DNA from 4 places in the Streptomyces corchorusii genome. Region 1 is predicted to be linked to each of the others. Evidence: riboswitches for the same ligand, from Rfam matches in the RefSeq annotation. Region 1 holds a riboswitch; each other region holds the start of a gene.
What was found. Region 1 has a riboswitch for cyclic di-AMP ahead of AQJ11_RS42490 (LysM peptidoglycan-binding domain-containing protein). Riboswitches for the same ligand answer to the same signal wherever they lie in the genome.
Positions count from the first base shown of each region.

Region 2: it holds a riboswitch for cyclic di-AMP, as region 1 does, so the genes downstream of both, AQJ11_RS12550 (transglycosylase SLT domain-containing protein) here and AQJ11_RS42490 (LysM peptidoglycan-binding domain-containing protein) in region 1, are expected to answer to the same signal.
Region 3: it holds a riboswitch for cyclic di-AMP, as region 1 does, so the genes downstream of both, AQJ11_RS44255 (M23 family metallopeptidase) here and AQJ11_RS42490 (LysM peptidoglycan-binding domain-containing protein) in region 1, are expected to answer to the same signal.
Region 4: it holds a riboswitch for cyclic di-AMP, as region 1 does, so the genes downstream of both, AQJ11_RS28205 (M23 family metallopeptidase) here and AQJ11_RS42490 (LysM peptidoglycan-binding domain-containing protein) in region 1, are expected to answer to the same signal.

Region 1 covers NZ_KQ948379.1:929-6,023, forward strand. Annotated here, with positions in the region: gene AQJ11_RS42480 (cytochrome P450 family protein) at 1-482, shown strand, start outside; gene AQJ11_RS42485 (LysM peptidoglycan-binding domain-containing protein) at 710-1,801, shown strand; cyclic di-AMP (ydaO/yuaA leader) riboswitch at 1,985-2,157, shown strand; gene AQJ11_RS42490 (LysM peptidoglycan-binding domain-containing protein) at 2,162-2,875, shown strand; gene eno (phosphopyruvate hydratase) at 3,192-4,493, shown strand; gene AQJ11_RS42500 (FtsB family cell division protein) at 4,599-5,075, shown strand.
Region 2 covers NZ_KQ948354.1:558,599-563,693, reverse strand. Annotated here, with positions in the region: gene fahA (fumarylacetoacetase) at 1-884, opposite strand, end outside; gene AQJ11_RS12555 (Cof-type HAD-IIB family hydrolase) at 1,116-1,928, shown strand; gene AQJ11_RS12550 (transglycosylase SLT domain-containing protein) at 1,969-2,460, opposite strand; cyclic di-AMP (ydaO/yuaA leader) riboswitch at 2,466-2,647, opposite strand; gene AQJ11_RS12545 (polyprenyl synthetase family protein) at 3,191-4,201, shown strand; gene AQJ11_RS12540 (LolA family protein) at 4,478-5,095, shown strand, end outside.
Region 3 covers NZ_KQ948386.1:2,398-7,492, reverse strand. Annotated here, with positions in the region: gene AQJ11_RS44265 (PrsW family intramembrane metalloprotease) at 1-1,020, shown strand, start outside; gene AQJ11_RS44260 (aldo/keto reductase) at 1,082-2,026, opposite strand; gene AQJ11_RS44255 (M23 family metallopeptidase) at 2,110-3,147, opposite strand; cyclic di-AMP (ydaO/yuaA leader) riboswitch at 3,158-3,324, opposite strand; gene AQJ11_RS44250 (PP2C family protein-serine/threonine phosphatase) at 3,528-4,748, opposite strand; tRNA gene AQJ11_RS44245 (tRNA-Met) at 4,873-4,946, shown strand; gene AQJ11_RS44240 (dihydrofolate reductase family protein) at 5,020-5,095, opposite strand, start outside.
Region 4 covers NZ_KQ948361.1:221,262-226,356, forward strand. Annotated here, with positions in the region: gene AQJ11_RS28190 (bifunctional acetate--CoA ligase family protein/GNAT family N-acetyltransferase) at 1-29, opposite strand, end outside; gene AQJ11_RS28195 (HPr family phosphocarrier protein) at 206-487, shown strand; gene AQJ11_RS28200 (GntR family transcriptional regulator) at 713-1,399, opposite strand; gene AQJ11_RS28205 (M23 family metallopeptidase) at 1,598-2,353, opposite strand; cyclic di-AMP (ydaO/yuaA leader) riboswitch at 2,366-2,526, opposite strand; gene AQJ11_RS28210 (M16 family metallopeptidase) at 2,762-4,150, opposite strand; gene AQJ11_RS28215 (M16 family metallopeptidase) at 4,147-5,095, opposite strand, start outside.

The DNA of each region.
Region 1 (5,095 bases):
GCACCTACGCCCTGCTCACGCACCCCGACCAGCGCCGGCGGCTGGAGGAGTCCCTGGCACGCCGGGAGACGGAGCTGCTGGCGACCGGCGTGGAGGAACTGCTGCGCTTCGACGGCCCGGTGGAGCTGGCCACCTGGCGGTTCGCCACCGAGCCGCTCACCATCGGCGGACAGCGGATCGCGCCGGGCGACCCGGTGCTCGTCGTGCTCGCCGCCGCCGACCGGGACCCGGAGCGGTTCGCCGACCCGGACGTGCTGGACCTCACCCGCCGCGACAACCAGCACCTCGGTTACGGCCACGGCATCCACTACTGCCTCGGCGCGCCGCTCGCCCGCCTGGAGGGCCAGACCGCGCTCTCCACCCTGCTCACCCGGCTGCCCGATCTGCGGCTCGCCGCGGACCCGGCCGAACTGCGCTGGCGCGGCGGACTCATCATGCGCGGCCTGCGCACCCTGCCGGTGGAGTTCACTCCCAGCGCCTGAGGCGCAGTGCCGGAACACACCGCCTGAACACACCGTCCGACCTGGTCCGGCACGGTCCCACACCGCCTCTTCAAGGAAAAATGACAGACATTCAACTATGTGATCTTCACGTGATCTGTGCGGCATGAACTTGTGACAAGTGATCGTCTGCCGATACGTTCACCCATCAGCGCGGCGACCGGCTCCATCCGCCGCGCCGGTCCTGCTGTCGCTCGAAAGGCTTCTGCATGCTCTCCGGGAACGGCCGACACCGTCGCCCCCGTCAGGCACCGGCTCTCCTCGTCGCGGCCGGAGTGACCGGCTCCGCCATCGCCATCCCGCTCCTCGGCGCGGCGAGCGCCAACGCGGCCGACGGCACCACATGGGACAAGGTGGCCGAGTGCGAGAGCGGCGGCTCCTGGAGCGCCGACACCGGCAACGGCTACTACGGCGGCCTCCAGATCTCGCAGGAGGACTGGAACGCCTACGGCGGCGGCCAGTACGCGGCCAGCCCCGACCAGGCCAGCCGCAACCAGCAGATCGCCGTCGCCGAGAAGATCCTCGCCGACAAGGGCACCACCCCCTGGGCCACCTGCGCCCTGTTGTCCGGTCTGACCGAGGACTCGGGTGCGACGCACGTCGACACGGGCGTCGGCGGTTCCGGTGGCTCGGGCGGCTCCGGCGGTTCGGGCAAAACGTCCGGATCGGCAGGAAACTCCGGTACATCCGGCACGTCCGGTTCCTCCGACAGCTCCGACTCGTCCGGTCTGCCGGATTCGTCGCCCTCCGCCGATGCGGACTCCGACACCAACTCCGGCTCCGGGAAGGGCTCCTCCTCGGACAAGACCACCACTCCGAGCGCCAAGCCGGACAAGGACGCCGGTGCGCCGACCGGGTCCAAGGGGGCCGACACCCCCAAGTCCGACAAATCCACCGCGCCGGACGCCGGAAGCCCGCAGGGGGCCGACAACTCGCCCACGGCAGCCCCGGACGCCGGCATCGGGGACAACCCGCAGCAGGCCGCGGGTTCCTGGAGCCTGGTCGACACCGGCTCCCTCGGCGGCGGACGGCACCGGGGTGCGAGCGCGGACGAGGGCGGGACGGACGAAAGCGTGACAAACGGTCAGAGCGCCTCGTCTTCCGGTCGGCACGCCTCCCGCGAGACGGACACGTACACCGTCCGCCAGGGCGACACCCTCGCCTCCATCGCCGACTCCCTTGACGTCGACGGCGGGTGGCGCGCGCTGTACGCCGGCAACAAGAAGGCCATCGGGACCGACCCGAACCACATCAGTGCCGGTCAGACCCTGGACGTCGGGGGCGAAACGGGCGGTAAGTAGGGGGAGTTGGCGCCCCGCTTAGCGCCTTAATGTCCGGTTTGGTGAAAGTGTGGGATGAGTCTCAGAAGCCCTGATCGTCTTTGAAATTCCGCCGATCACGTGTCTACGGTCGGGACCGCTCGTCACCACGAGCCCCGGCCGCCGCAACGCCGAATCCTGCCAGCGGTCGCCCGGGAACAGTCGTCGCGTCAAGCGCCGTAGGCAGGAGCGGGGGACCCAAGGTAAGTGCCGGGCCCGGCGGTTGACGCCGGAACCGGCTTGGGGTGAAGCCGCATCCCGCGTGAGCGGAGTGCGGCCGGGCAACTCAACCGGCCCGAACCCGACAGCTCACCTCGCAGGCGTCGGTGAGGGGATCGATCCATGCTGTTCTCCAGCAAGGGCAAGCACCGTCGTCCGTCCAAGGCCGTCCGCGCCATCGCGCTCGCCGGTGTCACCGGTGCCGCCGTCGCCGCTCCGCTGATGGCGGCCGGCAACGCCTCCGCCGCCACCGCCTCCCAGTGGGACGCGGTCGCCCAGTGCGAGTCCGGCGGCAACTGGTCCATCAACACCGGCAACGGCTACTACGGCGGGCTTCAGTTCTCCGCCTCCACCTGGGCCGCGTACGGCGGCACGCAGTACGCCGGCACCGCCGACAAGGCGAGCAAGGCGCAGCAGATCGCCGTCGCCGAGAAGGTCCTCTCCGCTCAGGGCAAGGGCGCCTGGCCGGTCTGCGGCACGGGCCTGTCCGGCACCCCGTACAACGGCTCCGCCCCGAGCACCTCCGCCCCGAGCACCTCCACGAACTCGGGCGGCTCCACCGCCACCCGCTCCACCGGCGAGCAGGCCGCCTCCCGCTCCGCCGAGCGTCCGGCCGCGAGCGCGAGCAAGAGCCCGAGCAAGACCGTCACCACCCCGACCGGCAAGAAGGTCAAGAAGGGCGACGGCGAGTACAAGGTCGTCACCGGTGACACCCTCAGCTCCATCGCCGAGAAGCACCACGTGCAGGGCGGCTGGCAGAAGCTGTTCGAGCTGAACAAGGACATCGTCGAGGACGCCAACCTGATCTACCCGGGTCAGCAGCTGCACCTGAAGTAAGCCCCCGGCCCCCGGCTCCCAGCCCGGGCACGGGCCCGCGCGTCCGCGCGGGCCCTGCCGAAGGCCCCCTGAGGGCCGCCCCCGTCCCCACGGGCTCCCCGCCCCGGTGCGTGTTCCCCCGTACGCACCGGGGCGGGGATTTTTGTGCCCGCCGGCCCTCGGACCCTTTGTTTCGGCGAGAAACAAAAGGTACCGTCGGCTTGTCCACGGGGCGGTCGGTCGGTGGCCGACGCCCCCGGGACGGTTAGGCTCTAGTCGCAAGGCACAGCCGTAAGGCACACCGCCCCGCACTTCCAGCGTCACATCCAAGAAGGAGATGCTCGTGCCGTCCATCGACGTCGTCGTAGCCCGGGAAATCCTGGACTCCCGAGGCAACCCCACGGTCGAGGTCGAGGTCGGCCTCGACGACGGCAGCACGGGTCGTGCCGCCGTCCCGTCCGGCGCCTCGACCGGCGCCTTCGAGGCCATCGAGCTCCGCGACGGCGACCCGAACCGCTACCAGGGCAAGGGCGTCGAGAAGGCCGTCCTCGCCGTGATCGAGCAGATCGGCCCGGAGCTGGTCGGTTACGACGCCACCGAGCAGCGCCTGATCGACCAGGCCATGTTCGACCTGGACGCCACCGACAACAAGGGCTCCCTCGGCGCCAACGCCATCCTCGGCGTCTCGCTCGCCGTCGCGCACGCCGCCTCCGAGGCCAGCGACCTCCCCCTCTTCCGCTACCTGGGCGGCCCGAACGCGCACCTGCTGCCGGTGCCGATGATGAACATCCTGAACGGCGGCTCGCACGCCGACTCCAACGTGGACATCCAGGAGTTCATGATCGCCCCGATCGGCGCGGAGTCCTTCTCCGAGGCCCTGCGCTGGGGCACCGAGGTCTACCACACCCTGAAGAAGGTCCTGAAGAGCAAGGGCCTGTCCACCGGCCTCGGCGACGAGGGCGGCTTCGCCCCGAACCTCGGCTCCAACCGTGAGGCCCTCGACCTCATCCTGGAGGCCATCAAGGAGGCCGGTTACATCGCCGGCCAGCAGATCGCCCTCGCGCTCGACGTGGCCGCCTCCGAGTTCTACAAGGACGGCAAGTACCTCTTCGAGGGCAAGGAGCGCTCCGCCGCCGAGATGACGGAGTACTACGAGGAGCTCGTGGCGGCCTACCCGCTCGTCTCCATCGAGGACCCGCTGTTCGAGGACGACTGGGCCGGCTGGAAGGTCATCACCGACAAGCTCGGCGACAAGGTCCAGCTGGTCGGCGACGACCTGTTCGTCACCAACCCCGAGCGCCTCGCCCGCGGCATCGAGGAGGGCGCGGCCAACGCCCTGCTGGTCAAGGTCAACCAGATCGGTTCGCTGACCGAGACCCTGGACGCCGTCGAGCTGGCCCAGCGCAACGGCTTCAAGTGCATGATGTCGCACCGCTCCGGCGAGACCGAGGACGTCACCATCGCCGACCTGGCCGTCGCCACCAACTGCGGCCAGATCAAGACCGGCGCCCCGGCCCGCTCCGAGCGCGTCGCCAAGTACAACCAGCTGCTGCGCATCGAGGAGATCCTCGACGACGCGGCGGTGTACGCGGGCCGCAGCGCGTTCCCGCGTTTCCGGGGCGGGATCTCCAAGGGCTGACCCAACCTGGCGTAAGGCTTAGCCAGTCGTACGTACGTCCCCGTACTCGGTCCCGTACCGTGTCCGGGGACGTACGCGCGTGTGAAAGGGGAGGCGGAGCGACAGATGGCCGTGAGGGACCGGGACCGTTTCTCCACCGCGACCAGGCTGCGGCTGCTCGGCGAGCAGACCGCGGCCCGCGTCTACCGCTCCCAGACCAAGCGGCAGGCCCGCCGATCCCGGCTCACCGGCCGCGCGGCCCTGCTCGCGCTGGTGCTGTGCACGATGATCGTCGCCCTCGCCTATCCGATGCGGCAGTACGTGTCGCAGCGCGAGCAGATCGCCGACCTCCAGCGGCAGCGGGAGCAGGCCCGTGAGCGCGTCGAGCAGCTGCGCGACCTGAAGGCGCGCTGGCAGGACGACGCCTACGCCGAGCAGCAGATCCGCCGCCGGCTGCACTACGTGATGCCCGGCGAGACCGGGTACGTGGTCGTCGACCCGAGCGCGGCCAGGCAGTCCCGCGCCGACCTCGGGGCCGCCCACCGGCCCTGGTACACGAACGTCTGGGAAGGCGTCGACAAGGCCGACGCCTCCGACCAGTGACCGGCCCGTCCGGTCCGGCA
Region 2 (5,095 bases), on a different contig from region 1:
ATGCGGAGGTCGTAACCGCCGGGCTCGGTGCCGGGCGCCGAGTCGTCCAGGTAGGGCAGCAGCGGATGCGTGCGCTCCGGAGGCGCCACGCGCGCGTGCTCCAGCGCCTCCAGCGGGGTGATCCACGCCGACACCGAGGTGGCGAAGGACTTGCCGAGGAACGGGCCGAGAGGGACGTACTCCCAGGCCTGGATGTCCCGCGCGGACCAGTCGTTCAGCAGGCAGAGCCCGAAGACGTGCTCCCGGAAGTCGCCGAGGGCGACGGGGGTGCCGAGCCGCGACGGCACGCCCACGACGAAGCCGACCTCGGCCTCGATGTCCAGCCTGATCGAGGGGCCGAAGACGGGCGCGGGGTCGGCCGGGCCCTTGCGCTGCCCGGAGGGCCGTACGACGTCCGTGCCGGAGACGACCACGGTGCCGGAGCGGCCGTGGTAACCGATCGGCAGGTGCTTCCAGTTGGGGGTGAGGGAGTCCTCGGCGTCGGGGCGGAAGATCCGGCCGACGTTCCGGGCGTGGTTCTCCGAGGCGTAGAAGTCGACGTAGTCCGCGACCTCGAAGGGAAGGTGCAGGGTCACCTCGGACAGAGGGTGGAACAGCGGCTCGACGACCGCGCGGTGGGCCGGGTCCGTGACCCAGGACGTAAGGGCGCGCCGTACGTCCGACCAGGTGGCGCGGCCGGCGGCCAGCAGCGGGTTGAGGGTGGTCCGGGCGAGCAGCGGCTGGTGGGGCGAGCCGAGCGCGGCGGCTGCGGCGCCCGCGTCGAGGACGTGGTTCCCGAGCCGGACGCCGATCCTCCGCTCCGTGCTGCCGGAGGGCGAGAACACGCCGTAGGGGAGGTTGTGCGGACCGAAGGGGTCGCCCTCGGGGACGTCGAAGGGGGGCATGGGGTGCTGCCTCACTCTCATCCGGGCCACGCATGGCACTGCGTTCCATGTGGTCGGGCCACACGTTACGGCCGAGCCGCGTTTCTTGGGCAGTGCCTCACCGGCTGGCCGCGGCCCACGGCTGCGCATCGCCCACCGAGCCGTCCACGGCGAGCGGTTGGGCGCGGGCGGTACGTAAGTGCGGGGAATGAGAGGTGAGTCGGCGGAGCGTGCTGTCCGTATTCTCTGATCATGGCACCCACCCCGGCATATGCACTGATCGCCACTGACCTGGACGGGACGCTGCTGCGCGGCGACGACACCGTCTCGGACCGGTCCCTCGCCGCGCTCGCGCGGGTGGCACGGGCCGGCGCCCGGCACCTGGTGGTGACGGGCCGCCCGGCCCCGCGGGTGCGACCGCTGCTCGCGGACCTCGGCCGCGCCGGGCTCGCGGTGTGCGGGCAGGGGGCCCAGGTCTACGACGCGGCGACCGACCGTCTGCTGTGGTCGGTCCGGCTGGACCGGGAACTGGCCGAGACGGCGCTCGGCAAGATCGAGGCGGAGGTGGGGCAGGTCTACGCGGCGGTCGACCAGGACGGCGTGGACGGGCTCACGCTCATCGAGCCCGGCTACCGGATGCCCCACCCGACGCTGCCCGCGGTGCGGGTCGGCCGGCGGGACGACCTGTGGTGCGCGCCCATCAGCAAGGTGCTGCTGCGGCACGCCACCCTGTCCGACGACGAGTTGGCGGCCGTGGCCCGTGCGGCGGTGGGCTCGCTCGCGACGGTCACCATGTCGGGGCCGGGCACGGTGGAGCTCCAGCCGTGCGGGGTGACGAAGGCGACCGGGCTGGCGCTGGCCGCCGAACGGCTCGGGATCGCCGCCGAACGGGCCCTCGCCTTCGGCGACATGCCCAACGACATCCCGATGTTCGAATGGGCCGGGCGCGGTGTGGCCATGGCCAACGCCCATCCGGAACTCAAGGCGGTGGCCGACGAGGTCACCTTGTCGAACGAGGACGACGGCATCGCCGTCGTCCTCGAAGGACTCTTCCCGGCCGGCTGACCGGGATGTCAGGAGCGCCCGGCCCGGCCGCCGGTGCCGGTCAGTACGCGCCGAACACGTTGTCGATGGACCCGTACCGCGCGGCCGCGTAGTTGCAGGCGGCGGTGATGTTGGCGACCGGGTCGTAGATGTCGAAGGACGTGCCGGCCACGTGGTACGCCTTGAACGTCGGGTCGATGACCTGGAGCAGGCCCTTGGAGGGGATGCCCTTGGCGGCGTTGGAGTCCCAGAGGTTGATGGCCTTCGGGTTGCCCGAGGACTCGCGGATGATGTTGCGGTAGATGCCGTTGTAGGTACCCGGGATGTGCTTCTCGGCCATGATCGCCAGCGACTCGCGGATCCAGCCGTCGAGGTTGTCCGGGTAGCCGGCGGGGGTGGTGGCCGCCGTGGTGGTGGCGGTGCTGGGGGCCGCGGAGGCGTCGGCCGCGCCGATGAGCGGCAGGGCGAGGACGGCGGCACCGGTGCCGGCGGCGGTGAGCGCGCGGACGAGGCGGTTGTTCCGGGTACGGCGGGGCTGGGCGACAGCAGACATGGGGGCGTTCCTCTCCGGCGCCTGCGAGGTGAGCTGTCGGGTTCGGGCGGGGAGGTGCCCGGCCGTGCTCCTGACGGAGGCATGGCTTCACCCCTAGCCGTCCCGGCGCGGCGTGTGCCGTTCCGGACCGGCGGCTTACCTGGGTCCCCCGCTCCTGCCGTACGAATGAGTTCGTCGATGGGTATGCGGGCGGCGGCAGGATTCGGCGTCCGCCCGACGGCCCGGAACGTATGCGAGAGCACATGTCGGGAACAAGGGCCGGATTCATACAACGTGCGATTTGACCTTGATCGACAGCGTATGGGGTGCTTGATCCTTTGCGGTTGCCAATCCTCAACTCGCCGACAGGGCAAGGAGTCACGGCGGCCGGGCCGAGGGGGCGGGCCGGCCGGGCGCGTGACCCAACTCACGAAATAGCAAACAGTTTCAATTCGGACATGGGGGATTAGGGGGATTCGCGCCTGAAGTCGGGGAGATGGTGGAACCCGGCATATGAGGGGCGTCGTTGCGGAGGTGCGGGCGCGGTGTCCGGATTACTCCTATATGGATAAAAATCCGCTCACACTGTGTGATCAAAACCATGCCGGTCATGATCCGGTATCGCCCGGGCTGGACCGGTGGGCGCTATCGGTGATCGAAAGAGGACCGGATACGCTGACTTGAGTGAGGGCAGCGACCTATCGACAAACCGCGTAATCGCCAGCAGACACCAGCAGACAGGAGACCCCTCGTGACCGTCGTCGGGCCGTTCGGGCTGAGCGTGCGGGACCAGGCTCTGGAAGCCGATGTCCAGGCCGGATTGGCGGCTGTCGAGGAAGGCTTGCTCGAAGCCACCAAGAGCGAGGTCCCGTTCATCACGGGGGCCGCGCAGCACCTCGTGCGGGCGGGCGGGAAGCGGTTCCGGCCACTCCTCGTGATGCTCGCCGCCCAGTTCGGCGACCCCTACGCGCCGGGCGTGGTGCCCTCGGCCGTCGTCGTGGAGCTGACCCATCTGGCCACGCTCTACCACGACGACGTCATGGACGAGGCGGCCGTACGGCGTGGCGTGGACAGCGCCAACACGCGCTGGGGCAACTCCGTCGCGGTCCTCACCGGCGACTTCCTCTTCGCCCGCGCCTCCCAGATCCTCGCCGACCTCGGCCCCGAGGCGGTCCGGGTGCAGGCACTCGCGTTCGAACGGCTCGTCACCGGCCAGATCCTGGAGACCGCGGGTCCCTCGGACGGCCGAGACCCGGTCGAGCACTATCTGGACGTGCTCGCCGGCAAGACGGGCTCCCTGGTGGCGGTGTCGTGCCGGTTCGGCGCGATGATGTCCGGCGCGGACGAGACGGTCGTCGACGTCCTCACCCAGTACGGCGAACGGCTCGGCGTCGCCTTCCAGCTCGCGGACGACGTCCTGGACATCGCCTCCGACTCCCACGAGTCCGGCAAGACCCCGGGCACCGACCTGCGTGAGGGTATCCCGACCCTGCCGGTGCTCCGGCTGCGCGAGCGGGCCGCCCGGCTGGGCCTGCCCGAGGACGTCGCGCTGTGCGAGCTGCTGGACTCCGACCTCAGCGACGACGCCCGGCACGCCCAGGCGCTGGCCGCGCTGCGCGCGCACCCCGCGCTGGAGCAGGCCCGCCGGGACACCGTGCGGTACGCGGAGGAGGCGCGGGCCGCGCTCGCCCCGCTGCGCGAGTGCGATGCCAAGGCGGCGCTGATCGAGCTGTGCGACGCGGTCGTGCACCGCGCCGGCTGACCTGGCCGGTCACCCGGCCGGTCACCCGTACGGGCCCCGGCATCCGGCACGACCCCTACGGGTCGGGTGGAGGAACCACCGCCGGGTGTCATACCGCAGGTGTAGACGGAGTTGGCTCCGAGGTCTGACGCTTGTGCACAGCCGATTTGGTCAGATGGACACCACGGAAATCACCACTCCTCACCGTTTCGGGTGAGAATGGCGGCTCAGGGTGGACCAGCGGAGCAGCGGACCAGCGTGAGGACAGCCGCCGCCGACGACGGAGGTAAGGCACACATGGCACCGTACGAATCCGACGACGCAGTGGGCGCCGCGCACGACGAGCACCCGCGTACCGGCCGGCGCAAGGCCGCCCGGTACGCCGTGCCGGTCGCGGTGGTGGGGGTGGCGGCGGCCACGATCGGGCTGGTCCCGGCGCTCGCCGACTCCGGTGACCCCGACCTGCCGAAGATCAGCGCGCAGCAGCTCATCGAGAAGATCGCCGCGTCGGACGTGCAGCGGCTGTCCGGCACGGTGAAGATCAGCACCGATCTCGGCCTGCCCGACCTCGGCGGCCTGGAGGACGGCCTGATGTCCGGCTCGGGCCGCGGCGGCTCGGGCGACGGCTCCTCCGCCGACCCGCAGGCCAAGCTCACCGAGCTGGTCTCCGGCACGCACACCCTGCGCGTCGCCGCCGACGGCCCGGACCGGCAGAAACTGTCGCTGCTGGAGAGCGGCGCCGAGTACAGCCTCATCCACAACGGCAAGGACGTCTGGGGCTACGACAGCAAGAGCAACGAGGTCTACCACTCCACCGGGGCCGGCTCCGGCAAGGACCGCGAGGGCGAGCCGCCGGCCACCCCCAAGGACTTCGCCGACCAGGCCCTGAAGTCGGTGGACGACACCACGTCCGTC
Region 3 (5,095 bases), on a different contig from region 1:
TCCTTCGCCTGGGGGGCCTGTGCGGCGGCGCTGATAGCCATCGTGGCCAACAGCTTCGCGACCAAGTGGATCGCCACCTCGACCGCGGATCCGGCCAGTGCCGACACGCTCGGCGCCACCGTGATAGCCCCCATCGTGGAGGAGTCCGCGAAGGCCGCCGCCGTCCTGCTGGTGTTCCTCTTCCGCCGGCGTGACTTCACCGGGATCGTGGACGGGGTGGTGATAGCGGGCGTCACCGCCACCGGGTTCGCGTTCACCGAGAACATCCTCTATCTCGGTACGGCCTTCGGGACCGACCAGCTCACCGGCGACCGCGGCATCGCCTCCGTCACCGCCGCCACCTTCTTCGTGCGCATCGTGATGTCCCCGTTCGCGCACCCCCTGTTCACCGTCCTCACCGGCATCGGCTTCGGCGTCGCCGCGCTGTCCGCCGAGCGGCAGCACGCGCGGCGGGTGCTGCTGCCGGTCTGCGGGCTGCTGCTGGCGATGGGCATGCACGCCTTCTGGAACGGCTCCTCCACCTTCGGCGAGTACGGCTTCTTCGCCGTCTACGGCGCCTTCATGGTGCCCGCGTTCGCGGTGGTGACCTGGCTCGCGATCCGGACCCGGCAGCGGGAGCTGCGGACCGTGCGGGCGGAGCTGCCCACGTATGTGCTGGCCGGGTGGCTGGGGCCGGCCGAGCCGTTCGCGCTCGGGTCGATGCGGGCGCGCCGGATGGCCCGGGACTACGCCCGCCACCACCACGGGCGCCAGGCGGCGCGGGAGGTGGCCCGGTACGAGGCGTGCGCGACCTCGCTGGCGTTCCTGCGGCACCGGGGGCGGAAGGGCAAGGCCGGGCCCGACTTCGTCGTCCGGGAGCGTGAGCTGCTGGACGAGCTGTGGCGGCGCAGGGATGTGGCCCGGCCCGCGTTGGAGTACGCGAGCAGGGCGTCCGTTCCGCCGCCCGGCCAGTGGGGGGCGGCGGCGCCGTACGGGTATCCGGCGGTGCCGTACCCCGCGTACAACCCGTACCGGACGTAGTCACGGGGGCTGACGGGGGTCCTCCGGCACCGCCGGGCCGCACCGTCGCGCGGGGGACGGGCTAGGCGGACGCCTCCGTCAGGCGGGCCACCTCGGTCTCCGTCAGCTTCAGCTCCGCCACCCCCAGCAGCGCCGGAAGCTGTTCCACCGTCCTCGCCGAGGCGATCGGGGCCGTGACCGTGGGCTGGGCGGCGAGCCAGGCCAGGGCGACCGTGGCGACCGGGGCCTCGTGGGCCGCGGCGATCTCGTCCAGGGCCGCGAGGACCTTCTGGCCGCGCTCGGACTCCGCGTGCTTCTGCGCTCCTTCGGCGCGGGCGCTGTCGACGGTCTTGCCGGGCCGGTACTTGCCGGTGAGGAAGCCCGAGGCGAGGGAGAAGTACGGGACGGCGGACAGGCCCTCGCGGGCGACGAGGTCCTGCAACGGGCCCTCGTAGGTGTCCCGGGAGACCAGGTTGTAGTGCGGCTGGACGGCGACGTAGCGGGCGAGGCCCTCGCGGTCGGAGAAGTCCAGGGAGGCCCGCAGCCGCTCGGGGCTGATGTTGGAGGCGGCGATGTGCCGCACCTTTCCGGCCTTCACCAGCTCGTCCAGCGCGCCGATGATCTCCTCGACCGGCACCTCGGGCTTGTCGTAGTGGGTGTAGTAGAGGTCGATGTGGTCGGTGCCCAGGCGGCGCAGGGAGGCGTCGGCGGCGGCCTTGATGTTGGCGGCGGACAGGCCCTGGTACTCGGGGTGCTGGCTGACCTTGGTGGCGATGACGACCTCGGAGCGGTTGCCGCGGGCCTTGACCCACTTGCCGATGATCGTCTCCGACTCGCCGCCCTGGTTGCCCTCGATCCAGGCGGAGTAGGAGTCGGCGGTGTCGACGAAGTTGCCGCTCGCCGCGGTGTAGGCGTCGAGAACGGCGAAGGAGGTCTGTTCGTCGGCGGTCCAGCCGAACACGTTGCCGCCGAGGGAGAGCGGGAAGACCTCAAGATCGGAAGAACCGAGTTTACGAAGTGACGTCATACGTCATGTCAACACCGGCGGTGGGTGATCGCATCCCACCGCCGGGGCCGAGTTCCCGCCAAGTTCCCGCGAGGGGCGGGCCGTCAGGGGGTGAGGCCCTTGTCGCGCAGCCACGCCATCGGGTCGATGCCGGTGGGCTGGCCGTCGGGGTGGACCTCCATGTGGAGGTGCGGGCCGGTGACGTTGCCGGTCGCGCCGACGCGGCCGATGACCTCGCCGGTGGCCACCTTCTGGCCGACGGAGACGCTGATCGAGGACTGGTGGCAGAACCACAGCTCGGTGCCGTCGTCCAGGGTGAGGATCGTGCGGTAGCCGTAGGAGCCGGCCCAGCCCGCCTCGGTGATCGTGCCGCTGTGCACGGCCTTGATCAGGGTTCCGGTGGGTGCGGCGAAGTCGAGGCCGGTGTGGTAGCCGGAGGACCACATCCCGCCGGCCTGGCCGAAGGTCGAGGTGATCGTGTACGAGGAGGTGGGCAGCGTGTACTGCTCGGCCAGCTTCGCCAGCCGCTCCTCCTCGGCCTTCTTCTCGGCGGCGGCCTCCGCCTTCTCCTTGGCCGCGGCGGCCTTGGCGGCGGCCTCCTTCTCGGCCTGGGCGGCGGCGTCGGCGCTCTGCTTCTCGGCCGCGGCGACCGCGGCGGCGGTGGCCTTGCTCTCGGCCTGGCCCTGCTGCTGCTCGGCCTGGGCCATGATCCGGTTGCGCAGCGCCTCGCCCGCGTCGGCGCCGTCCTCGCCGGCGGCCGTGGTCACGCCGACGGTGCTCAGCGTGGCCGTGGCGGCCTGGGCCGGCTGGTGGTCGGCGGAGTCGTCGCCGAAGAGGGAGCCGACCGAGGGCAGGTCCGGCAGGGAGATGGAGACCGGCGGCTTGCCGGTGTTGGCGCTGGCCATGCCGCCCGCGCCGACCGCGGCCATGACGCCGACGCCCAGGACGGTGGAGCTGCGCGCGAAGCCGCCGCGCTGCTTGGCGACGCGGTGCCGGCCGCGCACCGGGGCGACGGACTCCTCGGTGGGGTTCCACTCCTCCCAGGGGCCCTCCTCGGCCTGGTAGGCGCCGTACCCGAAGGTCTCGGGCTCGCGCTGTGCCGGTATGAACGGGGCTTCTGGGACAGGCCGGTTGGACGCCACGCGGGCGTACTCCTTTCCTTCCTTTCGCCTACCGGGTTAGCTGACGGGTTCGGAGCAGGAAGGTCTCCTACGCGCGTATACCGGTCGTGGACTCCGTGAGTTCACGGCGGCATCCGCGTGATTCACCCCAGGGTGGTGGTTCCCCGGCTCCCTTGCGGGATTCGGCGTGTGCGCACGGAGCCGCCTCTTGTGACGGCTGTGACGACCGCGCTGCGTTATCGAACGTTAATAGACTTGCCAGTCACTTTCCAAGCCGTTCGGCTTGATCATTCGCGTCTTTACCGGCGGAGTTATCGGCCACTACCCCGTCAAAGCGGGCGAGTTGACCGGGCGCCGGCCCGGTTCAGCAGTCACCTTCGGTTTTGATGGTGACTCAGATGTTATGCGGACGGCGCTCGCCCGGTGACCGTCGGTGACGTCGCGGGCCGTCGTACGGCGAGGAGCGCCATGTCGTCGGTCATGCCGCCCCCGGAGTGCCGGCGCACCTCCTCGGCGAGCCGGCCGACCAGCGCCGCCGGGCCGGGGAAGGTGCGCCCCGCGAGCCGCCGTGCGGGGTCGTAGAACCGGCCGTGGGCGTCCCGGGCCTCGGACAGGCCGTCGGTGTGGAACAGCAGGGTCGCGCCGCTCGGGAAGGCGGTCTCGGTGGCCCGGTCCGGCCACAGGCCGAGGTCGCCCATGCCGAGCGGCAGCGCGGGCTCGGCGGGGGCCAGGGTGCGCAGGGTGCCGTCGGCGTGCAGCAGCAGCGGTGGCGGATGGCCGCGGTTGACGATCCGTACGACGCCGTCGCCGTGCGGGAGTTCGGCGAGGACCGCGGTGGTGAACCCCTCGAAGGCGTCGATCCCGTCGCGCCGGGTGCCCTCGCGGGCCAGCGCCCGCTCCAGTCGCTCGGCGACCGCCTCCAGCGTGGCCTCCTGCTCGGCCGCCTCCCGGAACGCGCCGATCACCACGGCCACCGCGGCGACCGCGCCCATGCCCTTGCCGCGCACGTCCCCGACGACCAGCCGGACGCCGTACGGGCTGTCCTGCACCGCGTACAGGTCGCCGCCGATGAACGCGTCCTGCCGTGCCGCCTCGTAGCAGGCGGCGATCTCGTAGCCGCCGATCCGCTCGTCCGGCTCCGGCAGGACGGCCCGCTGGGCGGCCTCGGCGATCTCCCGGGCGGAGGCGAGCCGCCGGTCGCCGCGGCGGACCACCCGGTTGATGGCGACGGCCAGCAGGGCGACCGTCGCGACGGTGACCACGTCGGTGAGGGTGCCCACGGCCGGATGGACCCCGGCGTCGGTGTGCACGGCGTAGGCGGCGGCGAGGGAGGCGAGGCCGGTCAGGACGGTGGTGCGCAACGACGACAAGGGCGCGGCGACCAGCGGGGCCGCGGTGAAGAACGGGACGGCCGTGAAGTCGTCCGGGGCGAGCAGGCCGTACAGGACACCGCAGACGATGAGCAGGGCGGGCAGGGTGCGGGCCAGGGCACGGGGGCCCGGACGGCGGCGGGCGCGCACCGGCACCGGTGCGTCCCCGAGGCCCGGGTCGGGCACGGGGTCGCCGGGAAGCCGGCCGCCCGCCCTGGCGTACGGGCTCTCCTCCACCTTTCCAGGGCGCACCGCGTGTCTCCCGGTTGTCCGACGTACCTCCAGGTTTCCGGGCCCCGGAGCGGGCGGCGACCGGTGTGGGCCGAAAGGGGTGTGCGAGCGGTCCCGCGCATGGCGTACACTGGAGTCACAACGACGCGGGGTGGAGCAGCTCGGTAGCTCGCTGGGCTCATAACCCAGAGGTCGCAGGTTCAAATCCTGTCCCCGCTACTGAAGACTCAGGGCCCGGAATCCAGCGGATTCCGGGCCCTGAGTCGTTTCCGGCCCCGGGCCGGGCGGGCGCTCACAGCAAGTGGGCGTTCGGCGCCTTGGCGAGCTCCTCCAGCTCGGGAAGCACGACGACCCGCGCGCCCCCCGCG
Region 4 (5,095 bases), on a different contig from region 1:
CGGTCCTGCCGGCCCGCCGAGGTCTGCATGGGCCCCAGAGTACGGCTCGCGTCCGACAACGTCGCGAGGCAGTCTGTGGAGGACGAGAAGCCGGACCGAGGCCGCGGTCCGGTGCCGCACCGGAGGGGACGCACGTCCGCTCCGGAGAGGCTTCACGATATGGGAAACTGGTCTAGACAACCTGAACACCGAAGGGCAGCAACACATGGCTGAGCGCCGCGTCAACGTCGGCTGGGCCGAGGGCCTCCACGCCCGCCCCGCCTCCATCTTCGTCCGAGCCGCCACGGCCGCAGGCGTCCCGGTGACGATCGCCAAGGCCGGGGGCAACCCCGTCAACGCGGCCTCCATGCTGGCCGTCCTGGGCCTCGGTGCCCAGGGTGGCGAGGAGATCGTCCTCGCCTCCGACGCTGAGGGCGCCGACGCCGCCCTGGACCGTCTGGCCAAGCTGGTCTCCGAGGGCCTGGAAGAGCTGCCCGAGACCGTCTGAGCGACCACCGCGCAGAGCGCCGGAGCCGCGTTCGCCTTTCGGGGCGGCGCGGCTCCGCCGTATCCGGGACGAAGTCGACCGCACACGGACGCACTCGACCCGATGTGCCGTCGATTCACCGCCCGCAGGCGCCCGGTGAACTCCGCGGAATTACGGCACGATGAATTCGGGGCAGCAGGAAATACCCCGACGGGAAATGCCTCTTCTTTGTATACGGTGCCCTTGTTAATGCCGCGGGCCCGGCATGTTTACGGCATGTTGCGAAGTCCTCACGCGCTCCGTGGCGGGAGAAAACCGCAATCGGTGCGCCCCCGTCGCACGCTCGGCGTGCAGCGCCGTGAGCGCCCGCGCGCGCTCCGCGTCGCCACGCGCCACCGCGTCCACGATGGCACCGTGCTCCGTCCAGGACTCCACCGGGCCGACCGGCGCCTCCACCGTGTACATCCAGGCGATCTTGTGCCGCAACTGGGTGAGCATCGAGGTCAGCGAGGTGCTGCCGGAGGCCTGGGCCAGCGTCTCGTGGAACCAGCCGCCCAGCGAGCGCAGGTCCTCGTTGCTGCCCCTGCGGGCCCGCTCCTGGCCCAGCCGGACCAGACCGCGCAGCACTTTCAGGTGCGCCTCGGTGCGCCGCTGGGCGGCCCGGGCGGCGCCCAGCGGCTCCAGCAGCGTCCGCATCTCCAGCAGGTCGGCGGCCTCCTGCTCGGTCGGCTCGGCCACGCACGCGCCCGCGTGCCGGCGCGTCACCACGAAGCCCTCGGCCTCCAGGGTGCGCAGGGCCTCGCGCACGGGGACGCGCGAGACGCCGTAGCGGCGGGCCAGGACTTCCTCGGTGAGGCGGCTGCCGCGCTCGTAGACACCCGCGACGATGTCGTCCCGGATGGCCGTGCACACCGAGTGCGCCGGAATACGCATGACCGACCTCCGTCTTAATCCCCGTGAAACGTCGACGATGGACGCGTGTTCCGAGACTCTATTCCAACGAACCGGAATTTCCGACGGCGGACCCTAATCCATGGCGATTTTTTGGACAGCGGATCCGGCGGACACCGTGAAAAACGGCGAAAGCCCCGGCTCGGTGAGCCGGGGCCTCGGACAGCCGTGCGGTCGGTGTCAGACGTGCACGCCGTGCTTGCGGAGGTAGGCGACGGGGTCGACGTCCGAGCCGTACTCGGGGGTCGTGCGCACCTCGAAGTGGAGGTGCGGACCGGTGACGTTGCCGGTGGCGCCGGACAGGCCGATCTGCTGGCCCGGGACGACCTTCTGGCCCACCGCGACCCCGATGGACGACAGGTGGCCGTACTGGGTGTACATGCCGTCGGCCATGCGGATCACGACCTGGTTGCCGTACGCGCCGCCCCAGCCCGCGGAGACGACCGTGCCGGAGCCCACCGCGTGGACGGCCGTGCCGCTGGCCGCGTGGAAGTCGATGCCGGTGTGCGCACCGGAGGACCACAGGGAGCTGCTGGCCCGGTAGGCGGTGGAGACGTAGGAGTGCACGATGGGGGCCACGAAGGCGTTCAGCCGCTTGCGCTCCGCCTCCCGGGCCGCCCGGGCCTTGGCGGCGCGGACCTCCTCGGCCCGCTTCGCCGCCGCCTTCGCCGCGGCCTCCTCGGCCGCCTTCTGTTCGGCGGCCTGCTGCTGCGCGGCGGCCTGCGCGTCGATCTCGTCGGCGACGTCCTCGGACACGGCGACGACCGGGGTGAGGCCGGTCTGCTCCGTGGATGTCTCGGCGGCGAGCGCCGGGGAGGCGGCGAGGGTGCCGATCACACCGGTGGTGGTGAGGGCCGCGACGCCGGCCGCCTGGACGGTGGTCCGCTTGACCCGGCCGGGCTTGCGGTGCTTCCCGGTGGCGCACATGAACGCCATGAAGTGGCTGGTCCTTTCCTTCCCTCTCGCCTACCGGGTTAGCTGACGGGTTCGGAGCAGGAAGGTCTCCTACGGGCCCCCTCGCAGCAGCGCGGGCGCCCGATTCACCCCAGGGACGGTGGGTCCCCGGCTCCCCTGGCTCGCGCCGTACGGGGACTCGGCGATGACTGTCCGGTGCCGCGGGTGCGGCGCACTGCCTGACGAACAGCCCGGACGAAACTACGCAAGCACGCTGTCAATCCTCAAACACATCCCGGATTTTGTAGCGCATCCCACAGGGCAGACAGGCAACCTCCGCCCCAAAACGGGCATCTGGCGGACGGAGTGGAACAGCGTGGGGCCCTGACGACCCGTAGGTCGCCAGGGCCCCACGCGCGCGTGCCGTCGTCCGGCCGCCACCGCGGTCGCCTACTCGGCCGCCACCACGGTCACTTCACCGATGCCCAGCGCCTCCACCGGCGCCTTGATCTGCGACGCGTCCCCGACGAGGACGGTCACCAGGCGGTCCACCGGGAAGGCGTTCACCACGGCCGCGGTGGCCTCCACCGTGCCCGTGGCCGCCAACTGCTGGTACAGCCTCGCCTGGAAGTCGTCGGGCAGATGCTGCTCGACCTGGTCCGCCAGCGTGCTCGCGACGGCCGCCGCGGTCTCGTACTTCAGCGGCGCCACACCGACCAGGTTCTGCACGGCGACGTCCCGCTCGGCGTCGGTCAGACCGTCCGCCGCGACCGTGCGCAGCACCTTCCACAGGTCGTCCAGCGCCGGGCCGGTGTTCGGGGTGTCCACGGAGCCGCTGATGGCGAGCATCGCCGCGCCCGTGCCGTCCGGCGCGGACCGCAGGACCTGCCCGAAGGACCGCACGCCGTAGGTGTAGCCCTTCTCCTCGCGCAGCACCCGGTCCAGGCGGGAGGTGAGGGTGCCGCCGAGGCAGTACGTGCCGAGCACCTGGGCGGGCCACACCCGGTCGTGCCGGTCGGGACCGATCCGGCCGATGAGCAGCTGGGTCTGGACCGCGCCGGGCCGGTCCACGATGACCACGCGCCCGGTGTCGTCGGCGGTCACCGGCGGCACCGGCCGGGGCTCGCCCGGGGTGCCGGTCCAGGCGCCCAGGGTGTCGCCCAGCAGCGCGTCCAGGTCGGCGCCGGTCAGGTCGCCGACGACGACCACGGTGGCCGTGGCGGGCCGCACATGACGGTCGTAGAAGGCGCGTACGGCCGCCTCGTCGATCTTCTCGACCGTCTCCTCGGTGCCCTGGCGCGGACGGGACATGCGCGAGGTCGCCGGGAACAGCTCCTTGGAGAGCTCCTTGGCGGCCCGGCGGGAGGGGTTGGCCAGCTCGTGCGGGATCTCGTCCAGGCGGTTGCGGACCAGCCGCTCGACCTCGCTCGCGGCGAAGGCGGGCGCGCGCAGGGCGTCGGCGAGCAGGCCGAGGCCCTTGGCCAGGCGGGAGGCCGGGACCTCCAGGCTGAGCCGCACGCCGGGGTGGTCGGCATGCGCGTCGAGGGTGGCGCCCGCGCGCTCCAGCTCGGCGGCGAACTCCTCGGCGGAGTGCTTGTCGGTGCCCTCGGAGAAGGCCCGCGCCATGATCGTGGCGACGCCGTCCAGGCCGGCCGGCTCGGCGTCCAGCGGCGCGTCCAGCAGCACCTCGACGGCGACGACCTGCTGGCCCGGGCGGTGGCAGCGCAGCACGGTCAGGCCGTTGTCCAGCGTGCCGCGCTCGGGCGCCGGGAACGCCCACGGCTTGGCCTCGCCGGGCCGCGGCTGGGGGTGGAAGTCCATGGTGGCGAGCTCGGTCACTTGGCCGTCTCCTCGTTCTCGGTCTCGTCGCGGCCCGCCTCGACGGTCGCTTCCTGCTCCGGGTCCTCGGGGACCCCGGCGTCCGGGACGGACTCCGGGGACTTCGGCTCGTAGACGAGGACCGCGCGGTTGTCGGGCCGCAGACGGGCCTTGGCGACCTCCTGGACCTCCTGCGGGGTCACCTCCAGGACGCGCTTGACCGCGGTCAGGGCGAGCTGCGGGTCGCCGAACAGGACCGCGTACCGGCACAGTTCGTCGGCGCGGCCGGCGACCGTGCCGAGCCGGTCCAGCCACTCGCGCTCCAGCTGGGCCTGGGCGCGCTCCATCTCCTCGGCCGTGGGGCCCTCCGCGGCGAACCGGGCCAGCTCCTCGTCGATGGCGGCCTCGATGACCGGCACCTCGACGTCACCGGAGGTCTTCACGTCCAGCCAGCCCATGGAGGGAGCGCCGGCCAGTCGCAGCAGACCGAAGCCGGCCGCGACGGCCGTCCGGTCCCGGCGCACCAGCCGGTTGTACAGGCGGGAGGACTCTCCGCCGCCCAGGACGGTCAGGGCGAGGTCGGCCGCGTCGCACGCGCGCGTGCCGTCGTGCGGGAGCCGGTAGGCGGCCATCAGGGCACGCGCCGGGACCTCCTCCACGACGACCTCGCGCAGCTGCTCGCCGATGACGTCCGGCAGGGAGCCGTCGCGGGGGGCGGGCTTGCCGTCGTGGGACGGGATGGAGCCGAAGTACTTCTCGATCCACGCGAGCGTCTGCTGGGGGTCGATGTCGCCGACCACGGAGAGCACCGCGTTGTTCGGCGCGTAGTAGGTGCGGAAGAACTGGCGGGCGTCCTCCAGGGTGGCCGCGTCCAGGTCCGCCATCGAGCCGATCGGCGTGTGGTGGTAGGGGTGGCCCTCCGGGTAGGAGAGCGCGGTCAGCTTCTCGAAGGCGGTGCCGTACGGC